DNA from 4 places in the Ensifer sp. NPDC090286 genome. Region 4 is predicted to be linked to each of the others. Evidence: riboswitches for the same ligand, from Rfam matches in the RefSeq annotation. Region 4 holds a riboswitch; each other region holds the start of a gene.
The links. A riboswitch is a leader RNA that binds a small molecule or an ion and turns the genes downstream of it on or off. The one in region 4 is predicted to bind thiamine pyrophosphate.
Positions count from the first base shown of each region.

Region 1: it holds a riboswitch for thiamine pyrophosphate, as region 4 does, so the genes downstream of both, thiO (glycine oxidase ThiO) here and thiB (thiamine ABC transporter substrate binding subunit) in region 4, are expected to answer to the same signal.
Region 2: it holds a riboswitch for thiamine pyrophosphate, as region 4 does, so the genes downstream of both, thiC (phosphomethylpyrimidine synthase ThiC) here and thiB (thiamine ABC transporter substrate binding subunit) in region 4, are expected to answer to the same signal.
Region 3: it holds a riboswitch for thiamine pyrophosphate, as region 4 does, so the genes downstream of both, thiD (bifunctional hydroxymethylpyrimidine kinase/phosphomethylpyrimidine kinase) here and thiB (thiamine ABC transporter substrate binding subunit) in region 4, are expected to answer to the same signal.

Region 1 is NZ_JBIVYF010000005.1:189,891-197,469, forward strand. It holds gene ACIQUG_RS25105 (AAA family ATPase) at 1-309, opposite strand, end outside; gene ACIQUG_RS25110 (amidohydrolase family protein) at 481-2,166, shown strand; gene ACIQUG_RS25115 (thiamine phosphate synthase) at 2,201-2,806, opposite strand; gene ACIQUG_RS25120 (thiazole synthase) at 2,803-3,576, opposite strand; gene thiS (sulfur carrier protein ThiS) at 3,580-3,777, opposite strand; gene thiO (glycine oxidase ThiO) at 3,774-4,745, opposite strand; TPP riboswitch at 4,909-5,028, opposite strand; gene ACIQUG_RS25135 (hypothetical protein) at 5,024-5,260, shown strand; partial or broken gene bioB (biotin synthase BioB) at 5,526-6,467, shown strand; gene ACIQUG_RS25145 (8-amino-7-oxononanoate synthase) at 6,464-7,579, shown strand, end outside.
Region 2 is NZ_JBIVYF010000005.1:326,071-333,649, forward strand. It holds gene ACIQUG_RS25715 (Zn-dependent hydrolase) at 1-868, shown strand, start outside; gene ACIQUG_RS25720 (hypothetical protein) at 1,029-1,595, opposite strand; gene thiC (phosphomethylpyrimidine synthase ThiC) at 1,954-3,777, opposite strand; TPP riboswitch at 3,867-3,995, opposite strand; gene ACIQUG_RS25730 (sigma-54-dependent transcriptional regulator) at 4,093-5,457, opposite strand; gene ACIQUG_RS25735 (ATP-binding protein) at 5,461-7,329, opposite strand; gene ACIQUG_RS25740 (dicarboxylate/amino acid:cation symporter) at 7,558-7,579, shown strand, end outside.
Region 3 is NZ_JBIVYF010000002.1:1,069,662-1,077,240, reverse strand. It holds gene rfbA (glucose-1-phosphate thymidylyltransferase RfbA) at 324-1,202, opposite strand; gene rfbD (dTDP-4-dehydrorhamnose reductase) at 1,199-2,119, opposite strand; gene rfbB (dTDP-glucose 4,6-dehydratase) at 2,116-3,177, opposite strand; gene rfbC (dTDP-4-dehydrorhamnose 3,5-epimerase) at 3,213-3,776, opposite strand; TPP riboswitch at 4,011-4,114, shown strand; gene thiD (bifunctional hydroxymethylpyrimidine kinase/phosphomethylpyrimidine kinase) at 4,232-5,068, shown strand; gene ACIQUG_RS15040 (glycosyltransferase family 4 protein) at 5,135-6,436, opposite strand; gene ACIQUG_RS15035 (hypothetical protein) at 6,433-7,579, opposite strand, start outside.
Region 4 is NZ_JBIVYF010000007.1:239,344-246,922, reverse strand. It holds gene thiQ (thiamine ABC transporter ATP-binding protein) at 1-440, opposite strand, end outside; gene thiP (thiamine/thiamine pyrophosphate ABC transporter permease ThiP) at 437-2,062, opposite strand; gene thiB (thiamine ABC transporter substrate binding subunit) at 2,070-3,098, opposite strand; TPP riboswitch at 3,150-3,268, opposite strand; gene ACIQUG_RS30120 (GNAT family N-acetyltransferase) at 3,402-3,887, shown strand; gene ACIQUG_RS30115 (thiamine diphosphokinase) at 3,972-4,622, shown strand; gene ACIQUG_RS30110 (ABC-F family ATP-binding cassette domain-containing protein) at 4,626-6,452, shown strand; gene ACIQUG_RS30105 (MarR family winged helix-turn-helix transcriptional regulator) at 6,612-7,115, shown strand; gene ACIQUG_RS30100 (multidrug effflux MFS transporter) at 7,112-7,579, shown strand, end outside.

The DNA of each region.
Region 1 (7,579 bases), on a different contig from region 4:
CTGCCAGCCGGCAAGCAGGCTGTCGCCGGCAAAGCTCAGCACCGTGCCGCCATGTTCCTCGATATGCCGGACGAGTGGTCCCATGTAGCCGTTGAGCAGCCGGCTCACCCGTTCGGCGCCGGCGGCGCGGTCGCTTTCGGACCATTTAGCGGTCAGCCGGGTAAAGCCGGAAATGTCGGCGAACAGCAATGTGCCGGGAAAGTCCTCGCGCGTCGGGCCAGCCGAATCCGTCGCCGCCGGGGCAGACCATCGAACCAGGGCTCCCGACAGGTAACGTTGGAATTCATTCTTGCCGGCGCCACCTACCACGCAAAATTCTCCCCAAGATTTTAGAGTAACATGCCTCCTTTCGCACTTAAAGTCCGCCCGTGTTGACCTACGGGGTTCCAGTAACGGCAAGTAAATATCTGTTCCACGCCGCTTGCGAACGGAGTAATGTTTGCCCGATTGTTCGAGGGGGTCTCGCAACAGGAGGGGACGATGGGGGTCGACTGGGGTGGTCCGGTCGCCGCCGTGACACGCCGCAATGTCTTGCGGCTGTTCTCGGCAGGCGTGATGGCGAATGTGCTTTCGGGATGCCGACACGACTGGCCACCGGCTGCGGCCTGCGAGCTGCCCTATCCGATCGTCGACGTTCACTGCCATTTCTTCAACGCGGCCGATGTGCCGGTGGAAGGTCTGGTGCGCTATGTGGCGCTGCGGGAAAAGCTGCCGGAGGCGAGGCTCTCCGCCGATCCTCTACAGTCGAAGCGCCTGGAAAACGCCCTGGTGGTCTTTCTCGTGACGGCCCTTGGCGACGTCGCGCCCAAGGCCAAGGTCGAGGACGCCATTCTCAAGAGGCGGATGCCGCGCCCGTCCGACGCCGAGTTCGAGCGGCAGAAGGACGAGCAGTTGCGCACCGCCGTCAAGCAACTGGTGGCGCTAGCGGGCGAGCAGCGCGCGTCGTTGACCGCACGAAGCGGCGCCGAAACGCCGGATTATCAGGGCCTGCTGGAACAGATCGGCGGCGCCCCCGGCCTGCCGCAGGGCCTGCAGCGGCGCTCCGGCAGCGTGGAGGAGACGGATGTCGATGCGCTCGCGTCGGCCGCCAAGGCCCACGACCAGATCGGCAACTACCTTTCCTTCGTTCGCCTCATGCAGGACTACCGGGAAAACCTCGCGGAAACCTATGCCCGGATCTTCGCGTCGAAATGCCGATTTTCAATGATCACGCCGAGCATCCTCGATTTCGAGAAATCGATCGGCGGCAGGGCGTCGCCGCAGCGCGACCAGATCGACGTGATGGACGAGATCCAGCAACTGGTGATCAAGCGGCATGGCATCCACATGCACAGCTTCGTCGGCTTCGATCCGCACCGGGAGGCGCAGAAGCGCGGCTCGTCGCTGGAAAACGTCCGCTATGCGATCATGGAAAAGGGCTTCATCGGCGTGAAGATCTACCCGCCGATGGGCTTCAAGGCCTGGGGCAATGCGGATCCGGCGATCGATGCGGCGCTGAAGCGGCTCTACGACTGGTGCCGCGACAACAGCGTGCCGATCATGGCGCATGCGGAAAACAGCATCGGCGCCGGCTGCGGCTATGGCAACATGGCGAGCCCCGCCTACTGGAAGAAGCTGCTCGATACCAACCGTTACAATGACTTGCGCATCAACCTCGCGCATTTCGGCGCCTTCGATGAAGTCATTCGCCCTGGCGCGCCGACGGGGGTCATGGTGTCCTGCGCGAAAGACAAGTTCTCCGGCCCGCCGACCTGGGAGGACATCATCGGCAGGACGATCGACCACGGGCGCCGGCCGAACCTGTTTGCCGACCTGAGCTACCTCAGCGAACTCGTCACCGACAACACGCCCGGGCTGCACGAAAAGATCCGCGCGCTGCTCGACAAATGGCTGAAGGACTACGATCCCGGTGCGCGCCATCTGATGTTCGGCACCGACTGGTCGATGATGGCGCTGGAGAAGGACTACAACGCCTATGTCCCGCGGATCGCCCAGCAGCTGAAAGAGGCCAATGTCAGCGAGGAGGACCAGCAGAACATCTTCTGGAAGAACGCCTCCCGCTACCTCGGCCTCGACCGGCCGGGGCCGACCCGCCAGCGGCTCGCCACCTATTGCCGCAAGCGCGGCCTGGATGCCTCCTGGCTCTCGCAGCTGGAGATCGCCTGACCGCGGAGATCGACGCCCGCGATCTGGCACCTGCTCATCGCCACGGTGCAGTCCTGGTAATCCATTCGCGGGTCCGGCCTTCCGGGTCGGCATTGCGGGTGATGTCCGTCACCACGGCGGCGATGTCGGCGCCGTGCTCGAAGACGCCGGCAATCCGCTCGACGTTGAGGCCGCCGATAGCGACCAGCGGCAGGGACCCGACGCGGCTCCGCCAGGCGGCAAGGCGCGGCAGTCCCTGCGGCGCCCACTTCATCGCCTTGAGGCTGGTCGGGTAGACCGGCCCAAGTGCGATGTAGTCCGGGTCGGCTGCCAGCGCCGTCTCCAGTTCCACCTCGTCATGGGTGCTGAGGCCGAGCTTCAGGCCGGCGGCGCGGATAGCAGCAAGGTCGGCCTCCGCCAGGTCCTCCTGACCGAGATGGACGAAGTCGCAGCCTTCGGCGATCGCCAACTGCCAGTAGTCGTTGACGATGAGCTGGCAGCCCTGCTCGTCGCAAACAGCCTTGGCCGCGCGGATCTCGCGGCGGATCTCCGCTTCCGGACGATCCTTGACGCGCAGCTGTACCAGCTTGACGCCGAGCGGCACCAGCCGCTCGATCCAGGCCGCGCTGTCGACGATAAGGTAGAAGGGGTCGAGTTTCACGCAAACACCGCCTTTCCGATGACGGGGGTGGAAGGAACGGCAAAATCGCGCGGTTCGAGCATGCCTGCCTCGAAGGCCTGCCGCCCGGCATCGATCGCGCCCGCAAACGCCGAGGCCATCAGCGCGGGCCTGGCGGCGCCGGCGACGGCCGTGTTGAGCAGGACGGCGGCGAAGCCGAGCTCCATCACCGTCGTTGCGTGCGAGGGCCGGCCGATGCCGGCATCGACGATCAGCGGCACATCGGGGAAGTTCGCCCGCATTGCCCGAAGCGCCTGGATGTTCTGCGGCCCCATGGCGCTGCCGATCGGCGCGCACCAGGGCATCAGCACCTTGCAGCCGGCTTCCAAGAGTCGCTCGGCAACCACCAGATCATCCGTGGTGTAGGGAAAGACCTCGAACCCTTCGGCCGAGAGGATGCGCGCCGCCTCGACCAGCCCGAAGACATCGGGCTGCAGCGTGTCGTGGTGGCCGATCACTTCGAGCTTCAGCCAGTTGGTGCCGAAAACCTCGCGCGCCATCTTGGCCGTCAGCACCGCCTCGGACACCGAATGGCAGCCGGCAGTGTTCGGCAGCACGTGCACCCCGAGCGCCCGGATCAGTTCGAAGAAGGCGCCGCCCTGGCGGCCCCCGGCAGTTTCGCGCCGAAGCGAGACCGTGACGATCTCGGTGCCCGAGGATCGCACCGCATCTTCGAGCACGGCGGGGGAGGGATAGCGGGCGGTGCCGAGAAGCAGTCTCGAGCGCAGGTCCTGTCCATAAAGCGTCAGCATGTCTCAGCCTCCTTTCATCGGCGAGAGAATTTCGATGCGGTCTCGGTCGCAAAGCGCATGACCCGGACGGTCGGCCCGGTGCACCAGTTCGCCGTTGACGGCGGTGGCGAGCCAGTCGCCCTCGAAATCGAGCGCGGTCAGAAGCTCGGCGAGGGTGGCGACGGCGAGGTCGTGATCCTCGCCATTGACGGTCAGTCTCATGCGGCATCTCCCTTCAGGTCCCGCGCAAGCGCAAGGTCGGCTGCTTCCGCCGCCAGGGCCGGCGAAAGCAGGAAGCCGTGGCGGTAAAGTCCGTTGATCGTGATGGTCTGCCCGGCGCGCAGGGCACGCGGCAGGTTGTCAGCGAAGGCGGGGCGGACGCCGGCGCCGGTCTCGACGAGGCGCGCTTCGCCGAAGGCCGGATGCAGGGCATAGGCGGCGTTCAGCAGTTCCATGAGCGAACGGGCGGTGATCGGTCCGCCGTCATCCGTCTCGATCATCGTCGCCCCGCACATGAAGAGGCCGCCGCCGCGCGGCACGATGTAGAGCGGGATGCGCGGATGAATGAGCCTGACGGGCCGCGACAGTTCCACGTCGCTTGTCTCAAGATAGAGCATTTCGCCGCGCACGCCGCGCAGGCCGGGCGTGTCACCGATACGTGCCGCACCGGTGCAGTCGGCGACGAGATCGTGCTGTCCGTTGTCGCTCGCCTCGGTGACGAAGGCGATGCCGCGATCGACAAGCTTCTTCCGCAGCCGGGCGATCGCCCGGCGCGGGTCGAGATGCGCCTCTCCCGGAAAGAACAAGGCCTCTCGGAAGCGCCCGGCAAGTGTCGGTTCCAGCCGTTCGATCGCCGCTGTGTCGAGCCATTCGAAGCCGGAGGTGCGCGAGGCAAAGCGCCTGAGTTCGCCGGCGTCCCGTGGCGGGGCGACGACCAGCGTACCGTTGCGGGAAACTTCGCCTGGCAGGACGTCGTCCCACCAGTCGATGGCGCCGATACCCTTCGTCAGCACCGCCTCTTCGGCGCTTTCGCGCTCGCACCAGGGCGCCAGCATGCCGCCGGCACACCAGGAGGCCGCACCGGCAAAACCTGGCTTACGCTCGACGACCGTCACCGCGACACCGCGGGCGCTGAGTTCATGGGCCAGACAGAGCCCCGCGACGCCGGCACCTTTCACGAGGACCCGCATCGCTCAGCGCTCCCGTGCGGCGCGAACGGGCCGTCGTAGGCAACGAAGCGGGATGGTGTTGGCGGTGTGCATGCCGAGGCTCCAAAGGTGGAGACCCAGTTCACGAGCGGGGGAGGGGAAGGACGCCCTGCCGATTGATCCGTCACGTGAGCGCGACGTTTGCGGCAACGAATCTGCACCGTCCCTACGCCAGTATGAACTGGATCAGGTTCAACGGGTCACTGCGCCGCGCAACCGCATAGCAGAATCTCAGCCCCTTGGCGGGACACCCCTGGTGAATGCTCCAAGCTGACCGCTCGGGGCCGTTTTTGTCAAGAGCCAGCATTCGTGCTGACTGTGATCTGACTGCCGAAAAAATTATCTATAATTTGCGGCGACAAAGCGGAGGCGTCGGTGGCGTGATGGAAGGAAGAGTGTTGGCCGACCGGAGTGAAGCTTGGAATGCCGGAGAAGTCCGGATTCGCAATGGTTTCGGTGGCGGCGTGCGCGAGACTTCGGGGTTGGCGCGCGAATGATTGATTGTCGGTCCTCGCCCTCTGTCGACGGCGTCCGGACCTTCATGTGATCCAAAAATACAACCAGAAGAGTATGTTATGTAAACATTTCTCCGCTTGGGTGCTTGCGAATTTCCGTTTCCGACAAAATTATAGATAATATTGGATTCTATCTATTTTACGATGGCGACGACCTGGAGGACGAGCTGAAATGCTGGACAAGAACCGACCGACTGGTGCTGATTTTATCCCGGGCGACAAGGCCCAATCCCGCTGGACCCAGGCGGAAGCGGAGAAAATCTATAATCTGCCGTTCAACGATCTGCTCTACCGCGCCCACACCGTCCACCGTGCGCAGTTCGATCCCAACGCCATTCAGATGAGCCGGCTCCTCTCGATCAAGACCGGCGGCTGCGCCGAGGATTGCGGCTACTGCAGCCAGTCCGCCCACTACCCGACAGGGCTCAAGGCATCGAAGCTGATGGAGGTCGAGCGTGTGCTTGCCGAGGCGCGCAAGGCGCGCGACGGCGGCGCGACCCGCTATTGCATGGGGGCCGCGTGGCGCAGTCCGAAGGATCGCGACATGGATGCCATCGTCGCCATGGTCGGCGGGGTGCGGGCGCTCGGCATGGAAACCTGCATGACGCTCGGCATGCTGACGCCGGCCCAGTCTGCGCGGCTCGCCGAGGCCGGGCTCGATTACTACAACCACAATGTCGATACGTCCGAACGCTTCTATAGCGAGATCATCACCACCCGCAGCTTTGCCGACCGGCTGGAGACGCTCGCCAATGTCCGCGACGCCGGCATCAAGGTCTGCGCCGGCGGCATCCTCGGCATGGGCGAGACGGCCGACGACCGGATCTCGATGCTGGTGACCCTCGCCAACCTGCCGGTGCCGCCCGAAAGCGTGCCGATCAACATGCTGATCCCGATCCCGGGCTCTAAGCTGGCCGATGCGGCACCCGTCGATCCGATCGATTTCGTCCGCACCATTGCCCTTGCCCGCATCCTGATGCCGCAATCGCATGTCCGGCTTTCGGCCGGACGCACCGACATGAGCGACGAGACGCAGGCGCTCTGTTTCTTTGCCGGCGCCAATTCTATTTTCGTCGGCGAAACCCTGCTGACCGCCGACAATCCCGGCGAGGACCACGATGCAGCACTCTTCCGGCGGCTGGGATTGAAGCCGATGGCTCCGCCGGCAAGGCAGGACGCGGCGGAATGACCGCGGGTCTTTTTGCGCGCTACGAGAAGACGCTGGAGGGCCTCGAACGCAAGGGCCGCCGGCGCGCTCTTGCCCCCGCCGGCGGGATCGACTTCACCTCGAACGACTATCTGGCGCTCGCCGCCTCGCCACGGCTGAAGGCGGCGATAACGGCCGCAATCGCGCGCGGCGTGCCTGTCGGCTCCGGCGGCTCAAGGCTGTTGCGCGGCAATCACGAAGAACACGAGGCGCTGGAGGCGGAAGCGGCCGCCTTCTTCGGCGCCGAACGGATGCTCTTTTTCGGCAGCGGCTATGCCGCCAATGCTGCCTTGTTTTCGACGCTGCCGCAGCGTGACGATCTCATCGTTCACGATGCCCTGATCCATGCGAGCGCCCGTGAAGGCATCGCCGCAAGCAAGGCCGATGCGGTGGCAGCAGTGCACAACGATGTCGGCGCCTTTGCCGATGCCATCGGAAAATGGCGTCGGGCCGGCGGAGCGGGGCGCCCGTGGATTGCCGTCGAAAGCCTCTATTCGATGGATGGCGACCGCGCGCCGCTTGCCGACCTCCTCGCGCTTGCCGCGCAGCATGACGGCTTTCTCGTCATCGACGAGGCGCACGCGACCGGCGTCTTCGGACGGGAAGGTCGCGGTCTGGCGGCGGAGTTGGAAGGCCGGGAGAACGTCGTCGTGCTGCACACCTGCGGCAAGGCGCTCGGTGTTTCCGGCGCGCTGGTCGGGGCAGGCGCCGTCCTTTGCGACTATCTCGTCAACCGCGCCCGCAACTTCATCTATTCGACCGCGCCTTCGCCGCTCGTCGCGGCTGCGGTGCGTGAAGCGCTCGTAGCCCTCGTCGATGAGCCGGAGCGCCGTGCCGCATTCGACAGCCTCAGGTCCTTCACCAACCGGGCGCTCGCCGAGATGCTCGACATCGAAGGCAGCGGCTCGCAAATCCTGCCCATCCCGATCGGCGACAACGGCCGAGCGCTCCGCATCGCCGCCCGCATGCGCGCCGAGGGCCAAGATATCAGGGCAATCCGCCCGCCGACGGTGCCGGAAGGCACCGCGCGTCTTCGGATCGCCATCACCCTCAACGCCGACCAGGCCGCAATCGCGCAGATGCTGCAGCAGTTG
Region 2 (7,579 bases), on a different contig from region 4:
CGCCTTCACCAATGAGGAGGGTGTGCGGTTTGCGCCCGACATGCTCGGCTCGCTCGTCTATGCCGGCGGTCTGCCGCTGGAGACGGCGCTCGCGACCATCGGCACGGATGGCTTGTTGCTGGGCGAGGAACTCGAGCGGATTGGCTATGCCGGTACCGCCGAGCCGGGGTTCCTCACTCCCCACGCCTATGTCGAGCTTCATATCGAGCAGGGGCCGGTGCTGCAGCGCGAGGGCTTTGCGATCGGTGCGGTCGAGAATCTGCAGGGCATCTCCTGGCAGCGGGTGACGATCGATGGCGTCGCCAACCACGCCGGCACGACACCGATGGCGATGCGTTCCGACGCCGGTCTCGCCGCCGCGCGGGTTGGCCTGTTCCTGCGCGAACATATTGCCCGGTCGAACGCGCCGAGTGTCGCGACCATCGGCACCATGCGTTTCGAGCCCGACGCGATCAACGTCATCCCGTCGCGTGCCACCTTCACCGTCGATCTGCGCGATCCGGACGAGGAACGGCTGCAGGCGCTCGAAACGGCGCTTGCGGACTTCCTTGTCCGTATCGCCGAGGAAGAGGGGGTGACGATCGCCGTCGAGCGGCTTGCACGCTTCCAGCCTGTGGCTTTCGATCAGGGCATCGTCGCAGCGATCGAGGCTTCGGCCAGCGCGCGGGGCCTCAAGAGCCGGCGCATGACCTCGGGCGCCGGCCATGACGCCCAGATGATCGCCCGCATCGCGCCGACGGCAATGATCTTCGTGCCGAGCCGCGACGGCATCAGCCACAACCCGCGCGAACACACGGAGCCGGACGAGCTCGTCGCCGGCGCCAATGTGTTGCTCGATGTGGTCGAGCGGATGGTGGGGAGTCGCTAGAGGGGTAGGGGTATGCGCGTACGTTGATTAAACGGGATCGATGTCGCGCTTCCCTCTTCCCGACATGCCAGGGCTTGGCCCGAGGATGCAGAGGCAGACGCTCTTATGTCTGCGATAAACAGCGCGCGTCACCCTTCGGCGCGGCGAAGCAGACGGCGCTTCAAGGCTCTTTTTTCGTGTGACCCGCACTTTTATGGGATGCCGCATCGCCCTTCTGCCGGGTGGAGGATTCTGGCCCGCTCCCCTCGGCGGGATCTTCCGGTGTCTGACGGAAAAGATTGAGGAAGCTGCTGCCGCCGTGCCATACGCCGCCGGTCGGTCCGTAGTCCCGCGAATCGTGCGAGGACGAGCGGCTCTCGTTATCGCTGAAACTGCCGTCGATAGGGCCGCCTCCGCCACCTGCGCCTGTCCCGCCGGGCTCTAAACCCTCGACACCGGAGCCTGAGCCATCACCGCCGCCCTCTACGCCGTGGCTTCCGCCACCCACCGTGCCGTCGCCTCCACCGTTCTCGCCGCCGCCGTTCTCGCCACCACCTGGGGCACCTTCACCATTCGAGCCGCCGGTTTCGGTCTCGTCCGCGTGGGCGATGGAAATCCAGGAAAAGCCCGCGGTAAAACGCCCGCCGTCACCAAGGCGCGGCAGATCTCCGGCGAGTGCTGCAAGGCCTCCTATCGAAAGGGCCGTCAGTCTCAGCAGGCGTGTCCTCACGTCATTCTCCTTGGGCAAGCGACATCCTTGCGTTGGTCCGCAAGACCTTCTGCGCGGCAGAAGACGGCAGCTTGGCGCGAATGAATTTCGCCGACAGCGACTTTTGCGCGAGCCTTGCATAACGTTCAATCGATGTGGGGACAAGCTCATCGGCTGCCGGGCGACGTGATGCGCGGGGAGCGGGGCTGCCGTGAGGGGACAGCGGAAAACTGCACAAATGGCGCGCGTGGCAGGGATTGCAGGGGTGGGTTTCGACGCTCAAGCAGGCCAGGAGACGGTGAAGGAGGCCGTCGACGATCACCGATTCGTGACCGCGGTCGGAAGTCGTGAGCGAACGGAAGGGGCCGGTACCGACCCCTTCCGATGCTTGCGACGCCTACTCTGCCGGGCCAGCGGCCCCTTCCACCGGCATATAGAGGTCGCCGCCCTCGCGGTACTTCGCGGCCATCGCCTCCAGCCCTTCCTTCTGCGCCTCGGCCCGGATGTCGTGCGAGATCCGCATGGAGCAGAATTTCGGGCCGCACATGGAGCAGAAATGCGCGACCTTGTGCGCCTCCTTCGGCAGGGTCTCGTCGTGGAAATTGCGGGCTGTTTCCGGGTCGAGCGAGAGGTTGAACTGGTCTTCCCAGCGGAACTCGAAGCGGGCGCGCGACAGCGCGTCGTCGCGCACCTGGGCTGCCGGATGACCCTTGGCGAGATCGGCGGCATGGGCGGCGATCTTGTAGGTGATGACGCCGACCTTCACGTCGTTGCGGTCAGGCAGGCCGAGATGCTCCTTCGGCGTGACGTAGCAGAGCATGGCGGTGCCGAACCAGCCGATCATCGCAGCACCGATCCCCGATGTGATGTGGTCGTAGCCGGGGGCAATGTCCGTCGTTAGCGGTCCGAGCGTGTAGAACGGCGCTTCGCCGCAGACGGCGAGCTGCTTGTCCATATTCTCCTTGATCTTGTGCATCGGCACGTGGCCGGGGCCTTCGATCATGACCTGACAATCCTTGGACCAGGCGATCTTGGTGAGCTCGCCGAGCGTTTCGAGTTCGGCGAATTGCGCGGAGTCATTGGCGTCGGCGATCGAGCCCGGGCGCAGGCCGTCGCCGAGCGAGAAGGAGACGTCATAGGCGCGGCAGATGTCGCAGATCTCCTCGAAATGCTCGTAGAGGAAGCTCTCGCGGTGGTGGTGCAGACACCACTTGGCCATGATCGAGCCGCCGCGCGAGACGATGCCGGTGACGCGGTCGACGGTGAGCGGGATGTAGTGCAGGCGGACGCCTGCATGGATGGTGAAATAATCGACGCCCTGTTCGGCCTGCTCGATCAGCGTGTCGCGATAGACTTTCCAGGTGAGGTCCTCGGCAATGCCGTTGACTTTTTCCAGCGCCTGGTAGAGCGGTACGGTGCCGATCGGAACCGGCGAATTGCGGATGATCCATTCGCGGATGTTGTGGATGTTGCGGCCGGTCGAAAGGTCCATGACCGTGTCGGCGCCCCAGCGCGTCGCCCAGACCATCTTTTCGACTTCCTCGGCCATCGACGAGGTGACGGCGGAGTTGCCGATGTTGGCGTTGATCTTCACCAGGAAGTTCCGGCCGATGATCATCGGTTCGGATTCCGGATGGTTGATGTTGGCGGGCAGGATCGCCCGGCCGCTGGCGATTTCCTGGCGGACGAATTCGGGCGTGACATGATCCGGAACGTGAGCGCCGAAGCTCTCGCCGTCGCGGACCTTTGCGCGCGCCGCGTCGCGGCCGAGGTTCTCGCGGATCGCCACAAACTCCATCTCCGGCGTGATGATGCCGGCGCGGGCATAGGCAAGCTGCGTCACGGCTCGGCCACCCGTGGCCTTCAGCGGCGCATGCTGGAACGGGAAGGTCGGTGTCAGCCGGTCGCCGCTCACGAAGCCGTTGTCTTCGGGACGAACCGTTCGTCCCTCATAGGTCTCGACATCGCCGCGGTCGACGATCCAGTTGCGGCGCAGCCGCGGCAGGCCGTCCTCGATGCGGATCTCGGCACCGTCGGCGGTATAAGCGCCAGAGGAATCATAGACCGTGACCGGTTGCTCGCCCGAGGTCGGGTGCAGAGCAATCTCGCGCATCGGCACGCGAATATCCGGATGAAGAACGCCCGGCTTGTGGATCTTTCGGGAGGCCGGAAGCGGGCCTTGCGTGACCGTGAGGGCTGCGGGTTTGGTGGCAATATTCATGACGAGGCTCCAAGTTGCGATTGGAGACCCAGTTCTGATGCCGGAAAGATGAAAGACGCTCCGCCAGGTGCTCACCGCACGGAATCCTGGCTTCGATATCTGCACCGTCCCTACGCCAGTATGAACTGGATCAGGTTCAACGGGTCACTGCGCTATAGCCGGCAAGCCGGCCATCCAGCAGAATCTCAGCCCCTTGCGGGACCCCCCTGGTGAATGCCTAGATCATAGCCATCGAACGGCCCGGGTCGTCAAGCGTGAATTCGCCTGTCGACAAAGATGCACCTAGTGCGTGTATTTTCGGATTCGGATTTGCCGCTAGCGGCCGGCCTTTTCCGGTGCTGTCCGCTCGGCATAATCGGCGCGGTTGATGCCGTGGCGCTGGAGCTTATCGTAGAAGGTCTTGCGCGGGATGCCGAGCGCCTCGATCGTCGCCTTGACGTCGCCGCGCTGGGCGCGCAGCACCTCCTTCAGGATCTCCGCCTCGTAGCGTTCAAGCCGTTCCGGCAGCGCAAATCCGGGCTGTTCGGCCACCGCAATCGTTTGGCCCAGCGGACCTTCCACACCAAGCGCCACCCGCTCGGCAAAATGCGAGAGTTCACGCACATTGCCCGGCCAGGCATGCGTCATCAGATGCCGTTGTACGGCTGGAGAGATCATCGGCACGTCGCGCTTGAAGCGCTCGGCCGCCCGGGTCAGGAAGTGCGAGAAGAGCAGCGGGATATCGTCACGGCGTTCGCGCAACGGCGGGATCGACAGTGTCACGACATTCAATCGGAAGTAGAGGTCTTCGCGAAAGTCGCCACGCTCCACCGGATTGCCGAGATCGATCTTGGCAGCGGCGATGACGCGGATATCGACCGGACGAACCTGGTTGGTACCAAGCGGCGTGATCTCGCGCGCTTCCAGAACGCGCAGCATCTTCACCTGCGTTGCCGGCGGCATCGCCTCGATTTCGTCGAGGAACAGCGTGCCGCCGCTCGCATGCTCGATCCGTCCGATGCGCTTCTTCAAGGCACCGGTGAAGGCGCCCGGTTCGTGGCCGAAGAGTTCGCTTTCGATGACCGTTTCCGGCAGCGCACCGCAGTTCAGCGCCACCAAATTGCCGGTGCGGCGCCGGCTCCAATTGTGCAGCAGGGTCGCCACCACTTCCTTGCCGCTGCCGGTTTCACCGGCGACGAGCACGTCGACATCGGTATCGGCGATGTGCCGGATCGTCTGGCGCAGGCGCTCCATGACCGGCGTCTGGCCGATCAGCGGCAGGCTGTCGCCGGCCGTCTCGGCGGCCCGCTTCAGCGCGCGGTTTTCCATCACGAGCCGGCGTTTTTCGAGCGCCCGGTGCACGCTCTGCACCAGCCGATCGGCGGCAAAGGGTTTTGGGATGAAGTCGTAGACGCCGTCCTGCAGGGCCTGCACCGCCATCGGGATATCGCCATGACCAGTCACCAGGATCACCGGCAGGTCTGCGTCGAAGGCTTCGATGCGGCGGAAGAACGCGAGGCCGTCGATGCCCGGCATGCGGATATCGCTGACGACGATACCATCGAAATTGGCATCGAGCGTCTTCAACGCTTCGGCGGCGCTGGCAAACGGGATGACGGTGAGGCCGGCGAGTTCCAGCGTCTGCGTCATCGCCTTGCGCAGATGGGTGTCGTCGTCGACGAGATAGACGGTCGGCTGCATCGCTCAGGCCCTCTTCAGGCGAACCGTGAAGACGGTGCCCTTGTCGCTGGTATCGACGGTGATATCGCCGCCATAATCGGCGACGATCTCCTTGGAGATGGCAAGGCCGAGGCCGAGGCCCTCGTCCTTCGAGGTGTTGAACGGCGTGAACAGATCCTCGCGGATATGCGGGGGAATGCCCGGGCCGTTGTCGGCAACGACGAGCGAAACCGTCCCGGAGGGGCTGTCCTCGCAGCGCACGCGGATCTCTGCATCGCCGCGCGCGCCGAGCGCTTCCAGCGCGTTCTGCAGAAGATTGATCAGCACCTGTTCCAGCCGGATGCGACTGCCGAGCACGCGGAGGCCAGTTTCCGGCAGGTCGATGCCGATCGCATCCATGCGGCCGGCAAAGCGGCTGCGCAGCAACAGCATCGCCCCTTCGATCACGTCGCGCATCGGCGTCGGTTCGGCGACGAAGCGGCCCTTGCGGGCAAAGCTTCTGAGTTCGTCGGTAATGGTGCCGACCCGGTCGGTCAGTTCGGCGATGCTGACGAGGTTCTCGACCGCGGTCTGCTGCTGGCCGCGATCGAGGAAGGTGCGGGCGTTGTCGGCATAGGCGCGGATGGTCGCGACCGGCTGGTTGATCTCATGGGCGACGCCGGCCGCCACCTGGCCGAGGATCGCCAGCCGGTTCGCCTGGATCAGTTCCTGTTGCACCGCTTGCAGCTTCTCGCCGGTGCGCCGGTGGTCGGCGATCTCGGTTTCGAGATGATCGCGGGCAAGGCTGAGATCATGGGTGCGCTCCGCCACGCGGGTTTCCAGCTCGTCGCGGGCGGCGCGATCCCGCGCCGATGCGAACGCCAGCGTCTGGCGGCGGCGCAGGAGGAAGGCGGTAAGGGCCAGCAGCGGTGCGAGGAGAGCGAGCGCAATCAGCCGGGCCTCGCGGGTTGCCGCCGAGATCGCGCCATCGAGCGGCGCCAGTTGCTCCAGCCGCCAGCTTGTGGTCGGCACCATGGTTTCGACCCTGAGGAACCGCCGCTCGCTGTCGCCGGGCAGGAGCGCCCGCAACTCGCTGGAACCGTCGCTCGTCGGTTCGATGTCGCGGAAAGGCAACGGCAGCAGCGAGGCATCGCCGAACTGCAGGCTGTCGCGGATGGCGGCGACGCGATCGCGCGGAATGGTCCTCGTCGTCATGAAGCGCCAGGACGGGAAGCTGGTGATCAGCACGATACCGCGCCGGTCGGTGACGTAGACCGGCTTGCCGGACGTGAGCCATTCGGCCTCCACATCGTCGAACTCGAGCTTGGCGACGACGACGCCGATCGGACCGTCGGGACCCTGAACCCGGCGGGAGATATAGAGACCTGGCCGCTTGCTGACGTTGCCCATGGCGAAATGCTCGGCCTTGCCGTCGCGCATCGCCATGCGGAAATACTCGCGGAAGGCATAGTCGTTGCCGACGAAACTCGTCGGCTCGCGCCAGTTGCTGGCAGCGACCGCGACGCCATCGGGGCCGATCACGTAGATGACAGCGGCATCCGTGTTGGCCGCCAGCGCCTGCAGCTTTTCGTCCAGCCGCTGCAGCGCCGCTGGGCTGCGGGTCGAAAGGGCCGCCTTCACCTCGACATCGTCGGCCAGCACCAGCGGCGTCGACCGCTGGCGCTCGAGCACGGCGCGCAGCAGCGAGGCCTTCAGATTGGCATCGATCCGGCTTTGGGCATCGACCGTTTCGAGCGCCTGGCTTCGGCCGTATTCGCCGGCAAGCAGGAGTGCAGCGACAAGCAGGGCGACGGCAAGGCCGGCAAAGACGAGCCAAGTGCGGCGCATCGACTGGTCGAGATCTGCCAGATTGAGGGGGGCGGAGAGGGCATTGAACATGGTCCAATTGTGCATTTTTTCGCTCAGGCTTCCAGATGGGCTGTGCGGAAATCCGCTCAACTCTTTGTGCGCGCCAAGCCGCCCGCACAAAACATTCTCATCAATTCAAAGGGTTGGTTCCTGCCGCCGCGAACTGGCACGGCCGTTGCAAATGACATCCTCATGACAGCCCGCGCTGTCGCGCATCGGAATTTGACCCGGGAGGCCCGGCATGACGCCGGACTGGGTGCAGTGGAGGAACTCATGATTATCGAACAATCCGCGG
Region 3 (7,579 bases), on a different contig from region 4:
ATAAGCCACACAAACAGACGTTCTTTGGTCTCACCGGATTTCGGATTTCGCTTGCTCTTTTCGCTAAGCGGAATATGTTCCTCGGCGTCTGTGAATTCGAACGCTCAGACTGAAGGCTCCCTGCGCTCCGAAAGCAATGGGAGCCTTTCTGATTCGGAGGCCCGCCACACTTCTTCGCGACTACGTAACGCGATCGGATGTGATTTGCCCGTGGCGACCTCATTCGTCATGAGAGAACCAATGTCTAAAGTCGCGTTTCATTTTAGGCAGCCGTAGCGATCCGTTCGAATAACTGTAGAAGGCGACTAGATAGAAACGACAGCTTACACATGCTCAGGCGTTTCTAACAAGTTGGACAGATAGTGACCATAGGACGTCTTGCCATACCGTCGTGCAAGGGTCTCAAGCTGATCACCATCGATGTAACCGGACCGATACGCAACCTCTTCCGGGCACGCCACCTTGAAACCCTGTCGGCGCTCCAAGGTTGCGACAAACTCTGACGCTTCCAATAGGCTATCGGGCGTACCCGTGTCGAGCCAGGCATATCCTCGCCCCATTCTTTCGACGTGGAGCTTGCCCCGCTCCAGATAGGCGCGGTTCACATCCGTAATTTCATACTCGCCCCGGGCGGAAGGTGTAAGGTCGGCAGCGATGCTTACGACCTCTTCGTCGTAGAAATACAGGCCAGTGACAGCCCAGTCGGAGCGAGGTTTGGCGGGCTTCTCCTCGATTGCGACAGCCTTCATTTCGCTGTCGAACTCGACAACCCCATAGCGTTCCGGGTTGCTGACATGGTAGGCGAAGACCGTTGCGCCCTCTTTCCGTTCCATGGCGCGCTTTAAGAGCTCGGTGATGCCATGTCCAAAAAAGATATTGTCGCCGAGAATGAGGCACGAGGGATGGCCCGCCACGAAATCGGCTCCAATCACATAGGCTTGGGCAAGGCCATCGGGGGATTGTTGCTCGGCGTAGCTGAGGTTGATTCCCCATTTGGAACCGTCGCCCAGTAGGAGTTGAAAGCTGGGGAGGTCACGCGGCGTCGTAATGATCAAGATGTCGCGAATCCCTGCCAGCATCAGGGTTGACAACGGGTAGTAGATCATCGGCTTGTCGTAGATCGGAAGCAGTTGTTTTGAGCTTGCCAATGTCATCGGATGTAGGCGGGTGCCGCTTCCTCCAGCAAGAATAATGCCCTTCATTTCCTCACCTCCAGGTCCGTCCGGTGCTGGATTACGCGCCGCACGGTGGCTTCGATGGAGCTCTTCCAGTAGGGCAAGCTGATGCCGTGGTGTCGCGCGATTTTGCTGCAGTTCAGGCGTGAGTTAGAGGGGCGCGCTGCCGCAGTCGGGTAGTCTGTGGCCAAGATGCGGTTGACTTTAGCGGACGGGCCTCCGAGCCCTTGAGACAGGGCGAGGATTTTTTCCGCTACATCGGCCCAACTCGCATCACCGGTCCCCGCCAGATGGAAGGTGCCGCGCAGAACCTGCGCATCCGATGCTAGCAGGTTATGCGCGATACCGATGATTGCCGTCGTAAGGTCCAGTGCCGATGTCGGGTTTCCTATCTGGTCCATGACGACTGGCAGTTCGGTCCGGCTTTCGGCGTTGCGAATGATCGTACGCACGAAATTTCTGCCAAATGGGCTGTAGACCCAAGCGGTCCTGAGAATGACGTGATTTTCGGTGCCAGCGGCGACCGATCGCTCGCCTTCCCACTTGCTTTTGCCGTAGACGTTTACAGGGCACACCCTATCGCTTTCGGTATACGGTGTGGATTTTGTCCCGTCGAAGACGTAGTCCGTCGATAGATGGATGATCGGGATATTCAGGGCTTTCGCGACGCGCGCCAATTCCTGCGGTGCGACCGCGTTAATCGCGTATGCTCTCGTCTCATCGGCCTCGGCGTGGTCGACGGCGGTATAGGCGGCGGCCGAAATGATCACGTCAGGAGCTGCTGCCCTTATGACGCCGTCTATGCAACTGGGATCCTTCAGATCTAGTTGCGGGCGACCGAGTGGAATGACTTCCGCGTCGCTGCGGCCCTTCCCTTGCTCGACAAACGACTGAACAACCTGGCCCTTCAGGCCCGTGACAACTATGCGCGGAATCTGATTCATTGCCCGACACCAGAATGCAGCACACCCAGGCGCACCCCGTCATATCCCTTGCGAAGAGGGCCCCACCACCATTCGTTGTCTAAGTACCAGCGGATCGTCTTCGCAATTCCGCTTTCAAAGCTGTCTTCCGCCTTCCAGCCGAGCTCCTCTTCCAGTTTCGTCGCATCGATACCGTAGCGCAAATCGTGCCCCGGCCTGTCCTCGACAAATTGAATGAGCTGTTTCCGTGGGCAGGATGCGGGGACAAGCATGTCGAGTGTGGCGCAGATGCGCCTGACTACATCGACGTTCCGCCGCTCGTTGCGTCCCCCGACATTGTAAGTCTCGCCAATTCTACCGCGCTCCGCGATCAGGTCGAGCGCGCGGGCATGGTCTTCGACGAAGAGCCAGTCGCGAATGTTCGTGCCGTCGCCATAGATCGAGAGTGGCTTGCCTTCGAGCGCGTTCAGGATGGTCAGCGGGATCAGCTTTTCGGGGAAGTGATAGGGACCGTAGTTGTTTGAGCAGTTGGAAACCAAGATGGGCATGCCATAGGTGCGTGCCCATGCCTTGGCGAGATGATCGGAAGCGGCCTTCGAAGCCGAATAAGGGGAGCTTGGATCATACCGCGTCTCCTCGGAAAAGAGCTGGTCATCCGCGAGCGAGCCGTACACTTCATCCGTTGAAACGTGAAGAAAGCGAAACCTGCGTTTGCCCTCATCCTTCATGGACTGCCAATATGCCCTTGCGCATTCCAGCAGGTTGAACGTTCCAAGAACGTTCGTTTCGATGAAATCCCTTGCGCCGGCAATTGAGCGGTCGACATGACTCTCGGCAGCGAGATGCATGACGCGATCGGGCCTGAATGTGGAGAAGGCATCGGCAATAGCCCGCCCATCGCATATGTCAGCCCTGAGAAAGCGATATGATGGGTTGTTTGCGACGGACCTTAGGGAGCTAAGGGTTCCTGCGTAGGTCAGTTTGTCTACGTTCAACACGTCATATCCCTTGTCGATAATGAGGTGTCGAATAACCGCCGAACCAATAAAACCAGCCCCGCCGGTAACAAGTACACGCATATCTCAGCGAAGTCCTTTTATGATAAACATCAAGACTAAGCTTCTCGCTCGAGCTTAGTGTGTAGATCGGAGAGTTTTGGCTGATCCCTGTCTTTGTCCGACAGGATGGCGTTACTCGGGGGCACGGGCCAGTTTATCCCGAGTTCGGGGTCGTTCCAGAGAAGCCCACGATCATGCTCAGGGCTGTAGTAATCGGTCACTTTGTAGCTGACCAAGGTCGCCGGTTTCAGCGTACAGAAACCGTGGGCGAAACCCGGCGGAATCCAGAGCTGGTGACCGTTCTCTTCGGAAAGCTCAGCAGCCACGAAGCTTCCGTAGGTCGGTGACCCGCTTCGAAGGTCTACCGCCACATCCCAAAGGGCGCCGGCGATACAAGAAACCAGTTTTCCCTGTGCGCGCGGCGGCAGTTGGAAGTGCAGTCCGCGCACAGTACCGGCTTCACGCGACAGCGATTGATTATCCTGGACGAAAGAGTGCGTCCCGACGATTTCGGCGAATTGATCGGCCCGAAAGGTCTCGGCGAAGTATCCACGCGTATCGACGAATCGCTTAGGCTTTATCAAGAAAACAGAGGGAATGGCCGTTTCTTCGATCCGCATCGTGTCGTCCTTCATCGTTGTTTCCCGTGCGCGAAATAATACGGCACTCGTGGCGTTCTAACGATATGTTGCGTCGGCATTGCTGACGATCCCGGGAAAATAGGATCGTGAAGCGGACGTGTCATTCCACGGCCTCTTTCTCGATCGCTTGGTCCGCAGGGCCTGTGTGGAAAGACGCGGCTTGGATCCGCTGCATCTATCAATTGACATCCCCGCCCATGTCCCCCTAGCATCCCTCTTGCCGAGGGGCGCACCGTCACGGTGCTGAGATGGTGGTGAGCCAGACCCTTGAACCTGATCCGGATCATACCGGCGTAGGAACGGCAAGGGCCCTTCTGCTCACCTGCCGTCTTTGCGCTTACCGATCGGATCTCCGTCCATTTCCGGGAGGTCGCTTTGCTCGTGTCTGTTTTTGACTCAATCCAAAAAGGCTCAAGGCTCATGCAGGTGGGGCGATGACCGCGATCGCCGTTACCATCGCAGGTTCGGATTCCGGCGGCGGGGCCGGCATCCAGGCGGATCTGAAGACGTTCTCGGCGCTCGGAGTTTATGGCGCAAGCGTGATCACCGCGGTCACGGGGCAAAATACCCGCGGGGTATCTGCGGTGGAGGATATCTCCCCGACCGTCGTTGCGGCTCAGATCGACGCGGTGTTGTCCGATCTTGCCGTCGGTGCGGTGAAAATCGGCATGGTGTCGCGGCGCGAGACGATCGCGGTGATCGCGGCTGGTCTGAAGCGCTACGACCGGCTGGCTGTCATCGACCCGGTGATGGTGGCGACCTCGGGCGATCACTTGATGCAGCCGGACGCGATCGCGACGCTCAAGGAGGCGTTGTTGCCGCTCGCGCTCATTCTGACGCCGAACCTGCCCGAGGCGGCGCTGTTGACCGGACGCGGGATCGCCGAAACCGATAGCGAGATCGCACGCCAGGCCGATATGCTTCTGAAATTCGGTGCGCGTTCGGTGCTGATGAAGGGCGGGCATGCCAAGGGCAGAGATGCGATCGATATCCTCTACAGCGGGGAAACGGCTTTGCACTTGTCGCGGCCGCGGATCGAAACCAGGAACGATCATGGCACCGGATGCACCCTCTCGGCCGCAATCGCTGCGGGTCTTGCCAAGGGGAAGCCGATCGAGGATGCGGTCGTCGCTGCCAAGGCTTACTTGCATGACGCGCTGGTCGCTGCCGATCGGCTGACTATCGGGCAGGGGCGGGGGCCTGTGCATCATTTCCATCATTGGTGGGGCGACAGTCGCGGCGAGAGCAAAGCCTCTTCGGACGGTCCCTAAGCAGACGGCCGCCTCGGACGAATGACTCGATATGGCTATGCGCTGCAGCATGACGTTCATCGCACCTCAAGCCACTGCGGCGCTTGGCGCGGCCGGCTGTTCGCCCTTGAGCATTTTGCGGTAGAGCGCCACATGCTCCCGCGCGCAATCGACATGGCTCGTCGGCCGCCGAAGCGTTGTCCGCAGATTGTCCCACGCCCGCGGCGCGCCCAAGACGTCGATCAGCCGGTCGGCCAGATCCTGGGCGCTGCCGGCACGGAAGTGATAACCATCCAGGCGGTCACGAACCTTCTCGGCCATGCCGCCGATGTCCGAACACAGGATCGGCCGGCCGTGATGCAGTGCCTCCTGGATGACGACGGGAGAATTCTCCCACCAGACCGACGGCATTACCACCCAGTCGACCGAGCGCATCAGCCGCGGCATGTCCTGGTTCTGGTAGGCACCGTAGAAGCGCACACGGCGACCGGCGTCCTCGATCAGCTTCGCCACCTTCTCCTGATAGTCTTTCGGCTGGCGCTCGAGGTTGCCGCCAAAAATCATCAGTGAGGAATCATCGCCCCAGACGTCGTCGGGCACGCGCGATACGGCGTCGATCAACACGTGAACGCCCTTGAACGGCGTCATCTGCCCGAAATAGGCAAAACGGTTGCGCCGGGCTGTCGGCGACGGCAATTCGCGGGCCGGCGCCTTGTCACCCATGACGATGCCGTTCTCGATGACGAAGATCTTTGCGGCTTCGAGCCCCCACTCGACATAGCGATTGGCGAGAAAGGCACTCGGCGCGATAAAGGCATCGGCGAGATTGAGCATACCGCGCACGAACTGCTCGCGGCGAACGAACCGCGACACCGGAATCTCGGGGAAACACGTGTGGCAACTGATCGGCGAGGCGCCGTTGCAAGGCTGGCCTGAGGGGCGTTTCACCATTTGCCCGTGATTGTGGCAGATCGGCAGGTATTCATGGAACGTCACGACGATGCGCGCTTTGGGCAGCGCATCACGAACGGCATAGAGCGCTTCCAGGCCGAAGCCAAGAATATGATGGAAGTGAACGACATCCGGCTTGATGTCGCCGACGAAGCGCAGGAGGTCGCGCCGGATCGCTTCCGTATCGCCATTGGAGAGGAAGAAATGGTCGAAGTCCTCGGCGTGGTAGAGCACTTCGTCCATGGCAAGCCGCAGGCTCATCAGCGCGGAGGCGCCATGGCGCGGAACCGGATCGCCGACGCGGGCGAGGTAGATCGACTCCACGCCGGGCAGCCCGTTCAATGCCTTGTGAAGGCCATGTGAGGCAATTTCCGCTCCGCCAAGGGAGTGGGTCGGATGGCCATGGGAGACCACGAGCACGCGGAGTTTTTCGCTCATGCGCCAGCCTCTTCGAAGATTGTCTTTGCAGCTTCGGGGGCGGGCGTCCATCGGGCGCGGAAAAGCGTCCGATCGACGCGTTCCACGAAGCGCGCGGTGGCGGCAGAGCCCGCTCCGGGGAGCTCGTCGGATCCCACCATCTGCAGGGAAGGAAGCCAGTAGGCTTCGTAGCCCTTTCCGCTGAGGCGAAGGGCGAGGTCGAGGCCCTTCAGCGCCACGCCGAGATAGGTCGGCGACAGGCCTGCGTCCTCCATCAGCGCTTCGCGCGGCAGGATGCAGCAATCGAGCGATGCGGATGCAACCCTCGTCAGCTTCAGACGATTGACGGCGCCGACGGGATAGCCGGCGTATCGGCTCGATTGCAGATGGTCGGGACGATCGAGCGACGTGCTGCCAGCCCAGCGGATCGAGTGATCCTCATAGGCAAGGGTCGGCGAGATGATGCTTCCCGTCTTTGCTTCGTAAGCGGCAATGAGCGCCTGATACCATCCGGCATTGGCTGGCGTCAGCGACCCGGAAAGCAGAACGACCGCGTCGCTGTTTACCCTTTCGGCAGCCGCTTGCGCCAGGTCGCATGTATCGCCGGCGCCTTCGACGGATATGAGCCGCAGCGGCAAACGGTAGAATTCCGAGAGCTGACGGATATGGACCGCGTGCCGTCGGAACCGCTCGGCCTGAAGCACGAGCGCGATCGGGGCCCGGCGCGTTTGCGGATCAAGCGCGAGCAGCCCCAGCAGCGGCGCGAAATCCGTTTCGGTTTCCCCGGCGACAAGAATGATGGCGGTACCCTCGGCCTGGTCGAAGGGCCCGATGTCGACGGTGGTTTCCACAGTTGGTGCACTGCTACGCGCCGCCGTCAGGAACGGGACGATCTGCCGGTCGATGATATCGGGCAGGGCCCAGCTTGTCGGATCGATCGAACCAAGCAGCCGTAGGGCGGCGGCGCGTGCCGGCAGCCGCACCGGGAAAATTGGCATGTAGGCGCGGCGGGCGTCTCTGAGGGTGAGTTCGAGGTGAACTGGTCCATCCGCCTCGCCATTTAGCACCTCGACGCGACCAATAAAGCCATGCGATCGGCGGTGACCGGAAATCGCGCTCTTGAAGTCCGGCCGATCGACGAAGGCCTCTTCGACGTCGGACCGC
Region 4 (7,579 bases):
GCAAGCGCGACACGCTGGCGTTCGCCGCCGGAAAGCGTCGGCGGCAGCCTTTTGCCGAAGCCTTCGAGCCCGACGCGGCGGAGCGCGTCTTCGATCTTGTCGCGGTCGGTCGCGGTCAATCGAAGCGCTGGGTCGATGCCGAGGCCGATATTGGTCGCGACGTCGAGATGGGCGAAAAGGTTGTTGTCCTGGAAGATCATCGAGACCGGCCGTTCCGACGGCGCCCGGTCGGCCACGTTCTCGCCGAGAATGCGGACCTCGCCGCGATCGGGGTCCTCGAACCCGGCAATAAGGTGGAGCAGCGTCGACTTGCCGGAGCCCGACGCACCGGCGACGGCGACGATGCCACCGGTGGCAATCGCGCAATCGAAGGTGAGCGCGGCCGTTTCGAAACGGACCTCGACATCGCGCAGCTCTATCGCGGGAACGGGGTGGGTCATGTTTTGCGTCTTTCCGGCCGGCTGTCATTCGCCGTGCCGAGGATGGTGAAGATCAGGCACAGAAGCCCGAGGAAAAGGGCGAGACCGGCGGCGTCGTCGGTGCGGTAGCTGCCCATGCGGCTATAGAGCAGCCAGGGCAGCGTCACCATGTCCTGGCTGCCGAAGAGGGCGACGGCGCCGAGATCGCCGAGCGACAGCGCCATGGCGAAGGAAAGCGCCATCAGCAGCGGCTTGCGCAGCGCCGGAAAGTCGATACATCGCAGGCGATCAAAACCACGGATGCCAAGGCTTGCCGTCAGTCGTTCCGACCGCGCCGCGTGGGTCGCCATTGCCGGCGCGAGGATGCGGTGGACGAAGGGAAGCGCCATCAGCGCATTGATCGCCACGACGATAACGGGCGCAAAGCGCGCGACATCGCCGAAGGGGCGCAGCAGAAGGAACCAGCCGGCGCCAAGCACCACGGGCGGCACCAGCAGGATCAGCGAGGTGCTGGCGCCGATGGCGCCGGCAAAGCCGCGGGCGAGCGACGTCGCGTGACGCGGCGCGGTGACGGTCGCGGCTGCGCGGATCATCACGGCCGCCATGGTGACGGAGGCGAGGGCCGACGCGAGCGCGATTGCCGCGCTGGTCAGTAGCGCCCGGTGCACCGCCGGGTCGCGCGCGAGTTTCAGCAGATCGGCTTCGAGGCCGGAGATGAGGACGGCGACCAGCGGTGCGCCGAGAAACAGAAAGGCAAGGGCGATCCAGGCGGCATCACTCAGGCGCGCGATCCTGGATGCGCCATCGAAGCGGCGCACGGTGCGGCCACCGGTCATGCCCTCTTCCGGCTCGATCGCCAGATAACGAAGCAGGAACAGCAGCAGGCCGGTCATGGTGATCTGCAGGGCCGATAGCGCGATGGCGCGAGGCGGATCGAAATCGAAGCGCAGCGCCTGGTAGATTGCCACTTCGATTGTGCTGGCCGCAGGCCCGCCGCCGAGCGTCAACACGAGGGTGAAGCTGGTGGCACAGAGCATGAAGACAAGGCCGGCGGCACCTGGAAGGAGGCCGCGCAGGACCGGCCATTCGATGAAACGGAAGAGTGCGCGCGACGGCATGCCGAGATTGGCGGCGCTGCGCCAGTATTCGGCGGGGATGCGCTCGAGCCCGGCCAGGAACAGGCGCGCCGCAAGCGGCATGTTGAAGAAGACATGGGCGAGCAGGATGCCGAACAGGCCGTAGATGCTGACGGGCTGCGCGAGGCCGAGCCAGCGCAGGCCGGAATTGAGGAAGCCTTGGCGCCCCCAGATCTCGATCAAGCCGAGTGCGCCGACGAGAACGGGCAGGCCGAGCGGCAGCGCCATCAGGCGCAAGAGCCAGATGCGGCCGGGAAATTGCGGCCGCCGCGCCAGCGCCCGGGCGACGGGGATGGCAAAGAGCACCGACAGCAGCGTCGAGAGTGTCGCCTGCAGCAGGGTGAAGCGGGTGACGCGCCAGATATAGGCGTCGAAGAGCGCGTCATCGCTCGCGCCGCCCGTCTGGCTCAGCAAGGCGACGATCGCCAGGCCGACGAAAAGCACGAAGGCGCCGAGGCAGGCTGCCCCGGCGACCACTGTCATGCGATTTTCGCGCAGTGCGAACAATCCGGCCTCAGTTCTTGCTCATGGCGGCGAGCCATTCGTCGATCCAGGCCTTGCGGTTCTTGGCGACCTCCTCCGAAGGCAGGAGGAACGTGTTTTCCGGCTTGACCAGCTTGTTGAAGGCGTCCGGCAGCGGCTCCTTGGTCGCTGCGACCGGCATCATCCAGTTGGTCGTCGGGATGATCGACTGGAACTCCGGACCGGTCATGAAGGCGAGGAACTGCTTTGCCAGTTCCGGCTCCTTGGCGTTCTTGGTCATGCCGGCGACTTCGATCTGGATGTAGTGGCCTTCGGAGAAGGCGGCCGCCTGATAGCGCTCGGTGTTTTCCGCGACCATGTGGTAGGCCGGCGACGTGGTATAGGACAGCACCATCGGCGCCTCGCCCTTGGTGAAGAGGCCATAGGCTTCCGACCAGCCGGGGGTAACGGTCAGGACGCGGTCCTTCAGCTTCGCCCAGGCGGCACCCGCCTCGTCGCCATAGACGGCCTTGACCCAGAGGAGCAGACCGAGGCCCGGCGTCGACGTGCGCGGATCCTCGATGACGATCTTTTGCGACGGGTCGCCTTCGACCAGTTCCTTCAGGCTCTTCGGCGGCGTCTTCAGCGTCTCGGTGTCATAGACGACGGCGAAGTGACCGTAGTCATAGGGCAGGAAGGTGTCGTCGGAGAAGTTGCCGGGTACGGTGACGCCGGTTGCCTCGATGCCGTGCGGCGCGAAGAAGCCCGTTGCCTTGGCTTCCGCAACCAGATTGGTGTCGAGGCCGAGCACGATGTCGGCCTTGGAGGCCTCGCCTTCGAGCTTCAGGCGGGTGAGCAGCTCGACGCCGTCGGCAACGCCGACATAGTTGACCTTGCACTCGCAGGTCTTCTCGAAGGCTTCCGCAACCTTGGCGCCCGGTCCCCATTCGGTGATGAAGCTCTCATAGGTATAGACCGTCAGCGTCTTGTCGGCGGCGGCCGCGACGCCGGAAAATACGAGGCTTGCGGCGGCCGCAAGGGCTAGCCGGCTAAAGAGTTTGAGTTGCGATGAATTGGACATGGCGAGGACCTCTCTCCCAAAGTTCGTTGTTGCATGGGAAAAGGGCGTATCGATCCGATCGCGTCTAATCCCTCCGCCGGTATGAGCCGGATCAGGTTCCGCGGGTTGGCGTTTTGACGCCTCTCAGCCTCCGGCCGCTGTGCGGTCGGGAGGCACCCCGTTAGAGCGGCAAGAGATTTACCGCTGCCAAGGCCCCAAGGCAAGCGATGTTTGCGGGGAAGCAAGAGCGCCTGGCCGGCACAACGGCGCGTGTTTGCCTAAGCCGCCAACTGCGCTACACAACGGCAGCGAGGAGGAAATGTCATGCCTGATATGCTCGTTCGACTTTATGCCCTGCCGGCTGAGCCTCAGTCGAAGCTTGGTCCTGGCGTCAGCATTCGCCGCGCCATTGCGCCGGAGCGCCGCCTGGTCGTGTCCTGGATCGAAAAGACCTTTGGCGCCGGATGGGCGGGCGAGGCGGAAGCCGCCTTTTCCTCGACCCCGACACGCATGCATGTCGCAGTCCAGGACGAAAAGATCGTCGGCTTTTCCTGCCACGACGTGACGGCGCTCGGCTTCTTCGGTCCGACCGGTGTCGACGAAGGCATGCGCGGGCAGGGGATCGGCGAGGCGCTGCTGCTTGCAAGCCTGATGGCCATGCGCGAGGCCGGCTACGGCTACGCGATTATCGGCGGTGTCGGGCCGGCGAAGTTCTACGAGCGGGTGGCCGGCGCCGTCGAGATCCCGGATTCGACCCCCGGCATTTATGCCGGCATGCTGTTCCGCGATCCGGTGCCCGAGGGGCATTGACGAGTTGACCAAAATACCGAGAACCGGTCGCCCGACGGTTTTCTTCGTTTTCCTTCGGCGGTCCTTTGCGCTATGGGCTTTGCCATGGCTCGATCGACCTTCACCATTCTGCTTGGCGGCGCCCTTTCGCTGACCGACCGGCTGGCTCACCAGCTGGTCGCAAGTCGCTTCATCGCGGCTGATGGCGGCATGCGCCATGCGCGGCTGCTCGGCATCGTGCCCGATGTCTGGGTCGGTGATTTCGACTCGACCGAGGAAGCCCTTCTTGCGGACTACGCCTCGGTCCCGCGCGAGCCCTATCCGGCGGCAAAGGCCGCGACGGACGGCGAGATCGCGGTCGAGGCGGCGCTGTCGCGTGGGGCCGATCGCCTGATCTTCGCCGGCGCGCTCGGCGGCACCCGCAGTGATCATGCGTTCATGCATCTGCTTCATGCCGTCGCCCTTGCCGAGCGCGGGCTTTCGGTGTTGATGACGTCGGGCGAGGAAGAGGCCTATCCGCTGCTGGCCGGCTCGCTCGAAGTCGACCTGCCCAAGGGCTGCCTCTTCTCGGTGCTGGGTCTGACCGAGCTTACCGACCTTTCGATCGTCAATGCGCGTTATCCGCTCGACGATTTCACCCTGCCGTTCGGCTCGTCCCGAACCGTTTCCAACGTTGCGGAGGGTCCCCTTCGCTTCACTCTCAAGAGCGGCCGCGCCCTCGTGCTTGCCCGCCCCTATGATCTTTCCGGAGCCTGAGCCTTGGCGCCTCCCATTCTGAAACTCGACGATATCTTCCTCACCTTTGGCGGTACGCCACTGCTTGCCGGCGCCAATTTTCAAGTGGAGCCGGGCGACAAGATCTGCCTGGTCGGCCGCAACGGCTCGGGCAAATCGACGCTGATGAAGATCGCCGCGGGCCTTGCCGAGGCGCAGTCGGGCGAAGTGTTCCGCCATCCCTCGGCCACCATCCGCTATCTGCACCAGGCGCCGGATTTCGACGGCTACGACACGGTGCAGGCCTATGCCGAGGCGGGCCTCGGCCCAAGCGACGATCCCTATCGCGTCGCCTATCTGCTGCAGCATCTGGGGCTGACCGGCGAGGAAGACCCAAAGCGTCTTTCCGGCGGTGAGGCGCGCCGGACGGCGCTTGCCCGCGTCATGGCGCCGGAGCCGGACATCCTTTTGCTCGACGAGCCGACCAATCATCTCGACCTGCCGACGATCGAATGGCTGGAAGACGAACTGATCCGCAGCCGCTCGGCGCTGGTGCTGATCTCGCACGACCGGCGCTTCCTGGAAAAGGTCTCGACCGCCACCGTCTGGCTCGACCGTGGTCAGTCCCGTCGCCTTGATCGCGGATTTGCCCATTTCGAGGCCTGGCGCGACGAGGTGCTGGAAGCCGAGGAGCTGGAGCAGCACAAGCTCGGCAAGGCGATCGAGCGCGAGGAACATTGGCTGCGTTACGGCGTGACCGCGCGGCGCAAGCGCAACATGCGCCGCCTCGGCGAGCTGCAGACCATGCGGGCGACCTATCGCGGCCACAAGGGGCCGCAGGGCACCGTGCAGGCGACTGCCGCCGACGCCAAGGAATCCGGCAAGCTGGTGATCGAGGCCGAGAAGATCACCAAGGCCTATGGCGAGCGCACAATCGTCGCGCCGTTCTCGATCCGCGTGCACCGCGGCGACCGCATCGGTCTCGTCGGCCCGAACGGTGCCGGCAAGACGACGCTCCTGAAGATACTGACGGGACAGATCGAGCCGGACACAGGCACGGTCAAGCTCGGCACCAATCTGGAAATCGCGACGCTCGACCAGAAGCGCGAAGACCTCAATCTCGACGATACGCTGGCGCACTACCTGACGGACGGGCGCGGCGACAACCTGCTGGTCAATGGCGAGCAGCGCCATGTTACCGGTTACATGAAGGACTTCCTGTTCCAGCCGGAGCAGGCGCGCACCCCGATCCGTGAGCTTTCGGGCGGCGAGCGCGCAAGGCTGATGCTGGCGCGCATTCTGGCGCGGGCGACGAACCTCCTCATTCTCGACGAACCGACCAACGATCTCGACATCGAGACGCTCGACCTGCTGCAGGAGATCGTCGCCGGCTTTGCCGGAACCGTCATCCTCGTCAGCCACGATCGTGACTTCCTCGACCGCACCGTCACCTCGACGATCGCGCCGGCCAATCCGGAGGCGCCGGATGGCCGCTGGATCGAGTATGCCGGCGGCTATTCCGACATGATGGCGCAGCGCAAGGGCGCGATCGAGGAGAAGCGCAAGGCCGAGAAGGCGGAAAAGGCCAAGGCCGATGCCGCCGCACCTGCCGCCGAAGCGCCGAAGGCTGCCAAAGGCAAGCTTTCCTACAAGCAGAAGTTCGCGCTCGAAAACCTGCCGAAGGAGATCGCCAAGGCGGAAGCCGAGGCTGCCAAGCGCGAAGAAAAGATGGCGGATCCCAACCTCTTCACAAAAGATCCAAATGCTTTTGCGAAACTGGCGCAGGAGCTGGAAAAGCTGCGTGCCGACCTCGCTCGCATGGAAGAGGAATGGCTGGAGCTCGAGATGCTGCGCGAGGAGCTCGAGGGCTGAGGTACAGCCAGGACGGTTCCATGCGTGAATGCGAAGGTAATACGTTGAATCCTTGCGGGTTTTACCGTTAAACTGGTAAGGGAAAGATGGCTAGCCGCGTTGAACGTTATCAGATGCTATGATAAGTAAAACTTATTATATCGCCTGTGAACGATCATGATGCCCTTCAAGCTTGAATCCGAAACCATTGGAATGCTTCTGACCGATGTCTCGCGCCTCTTGCGCGGGGCCTTCGACCGCAAGGTCAATGCCATGGACCTGGGCATCACCCCCGGCGAGGCGCGCACGCTGATCCAGGCGGCGCTTACCGAGGGCATCAAACAGGCCGAAATCGCCACACGCATGGGCATCGAGCCGATGACGCTGTCGGCCTATCTCGACCGGCTGGAGACCAACGGGCTCGTCGCCCGTGTTCCCGATCCGGCGGATCGTCGCGCCAAGAATGTCATCATCACCGAAAAGGCGGGTCCGCTGCTCAACGAGCTGATGACCGGTCTTCGCGAAATGATGGATGCCTATACCGAAGGGCTGGATGCGGAAGCGCGCGCGCTTCTCTGTTCCAACCTGCGCATCCTGCGTGACAATCTGCGTCAGCTCGATCCGTGCCTTGCCGGCAAGGATGCAGCGGAGAAGGCCGAGGTCCGGGTCGGAGCCGCGCAATGACGCGTCGCATGAGCGAGCGGCGCACAAGCATCATCGGCGCCTTCCTGGTGGCGCTCGGCCCTGTTTCCATGGCGCTCTACACGCCAGCGATGCCCGAACTGGTGCGTGCCTTCTCCTCAAGCGAAGCGGCGATCAAGATGACGCTGTCGCTCTATTTCGCCGGCTTCGCCTTTGCCCAGCTTGTCTCCGGCACGCTTTCCGACGTCATCGGACGCCGGCGCGCGACGCTGATCTTCATGGCCATCTACCTCGTCGGCAGCCTGATGGCGGCCTTCGCGCCTTCCGTTGCCGTGCTTCTGGCCGGTCGTCTGGTGCAGGGCATTGGCGCCTCCGTTGGGATGACGGTGGCGCGGGCGATCGTGCGCGACCAGTTCACCGGGGTCGAAGCTGCCCGCATCATGAACATGATCGGCATGATGCTGGCGCTGGGGCCGGCCTTCTCGCCGACGCTCGGCGGTCTGGCG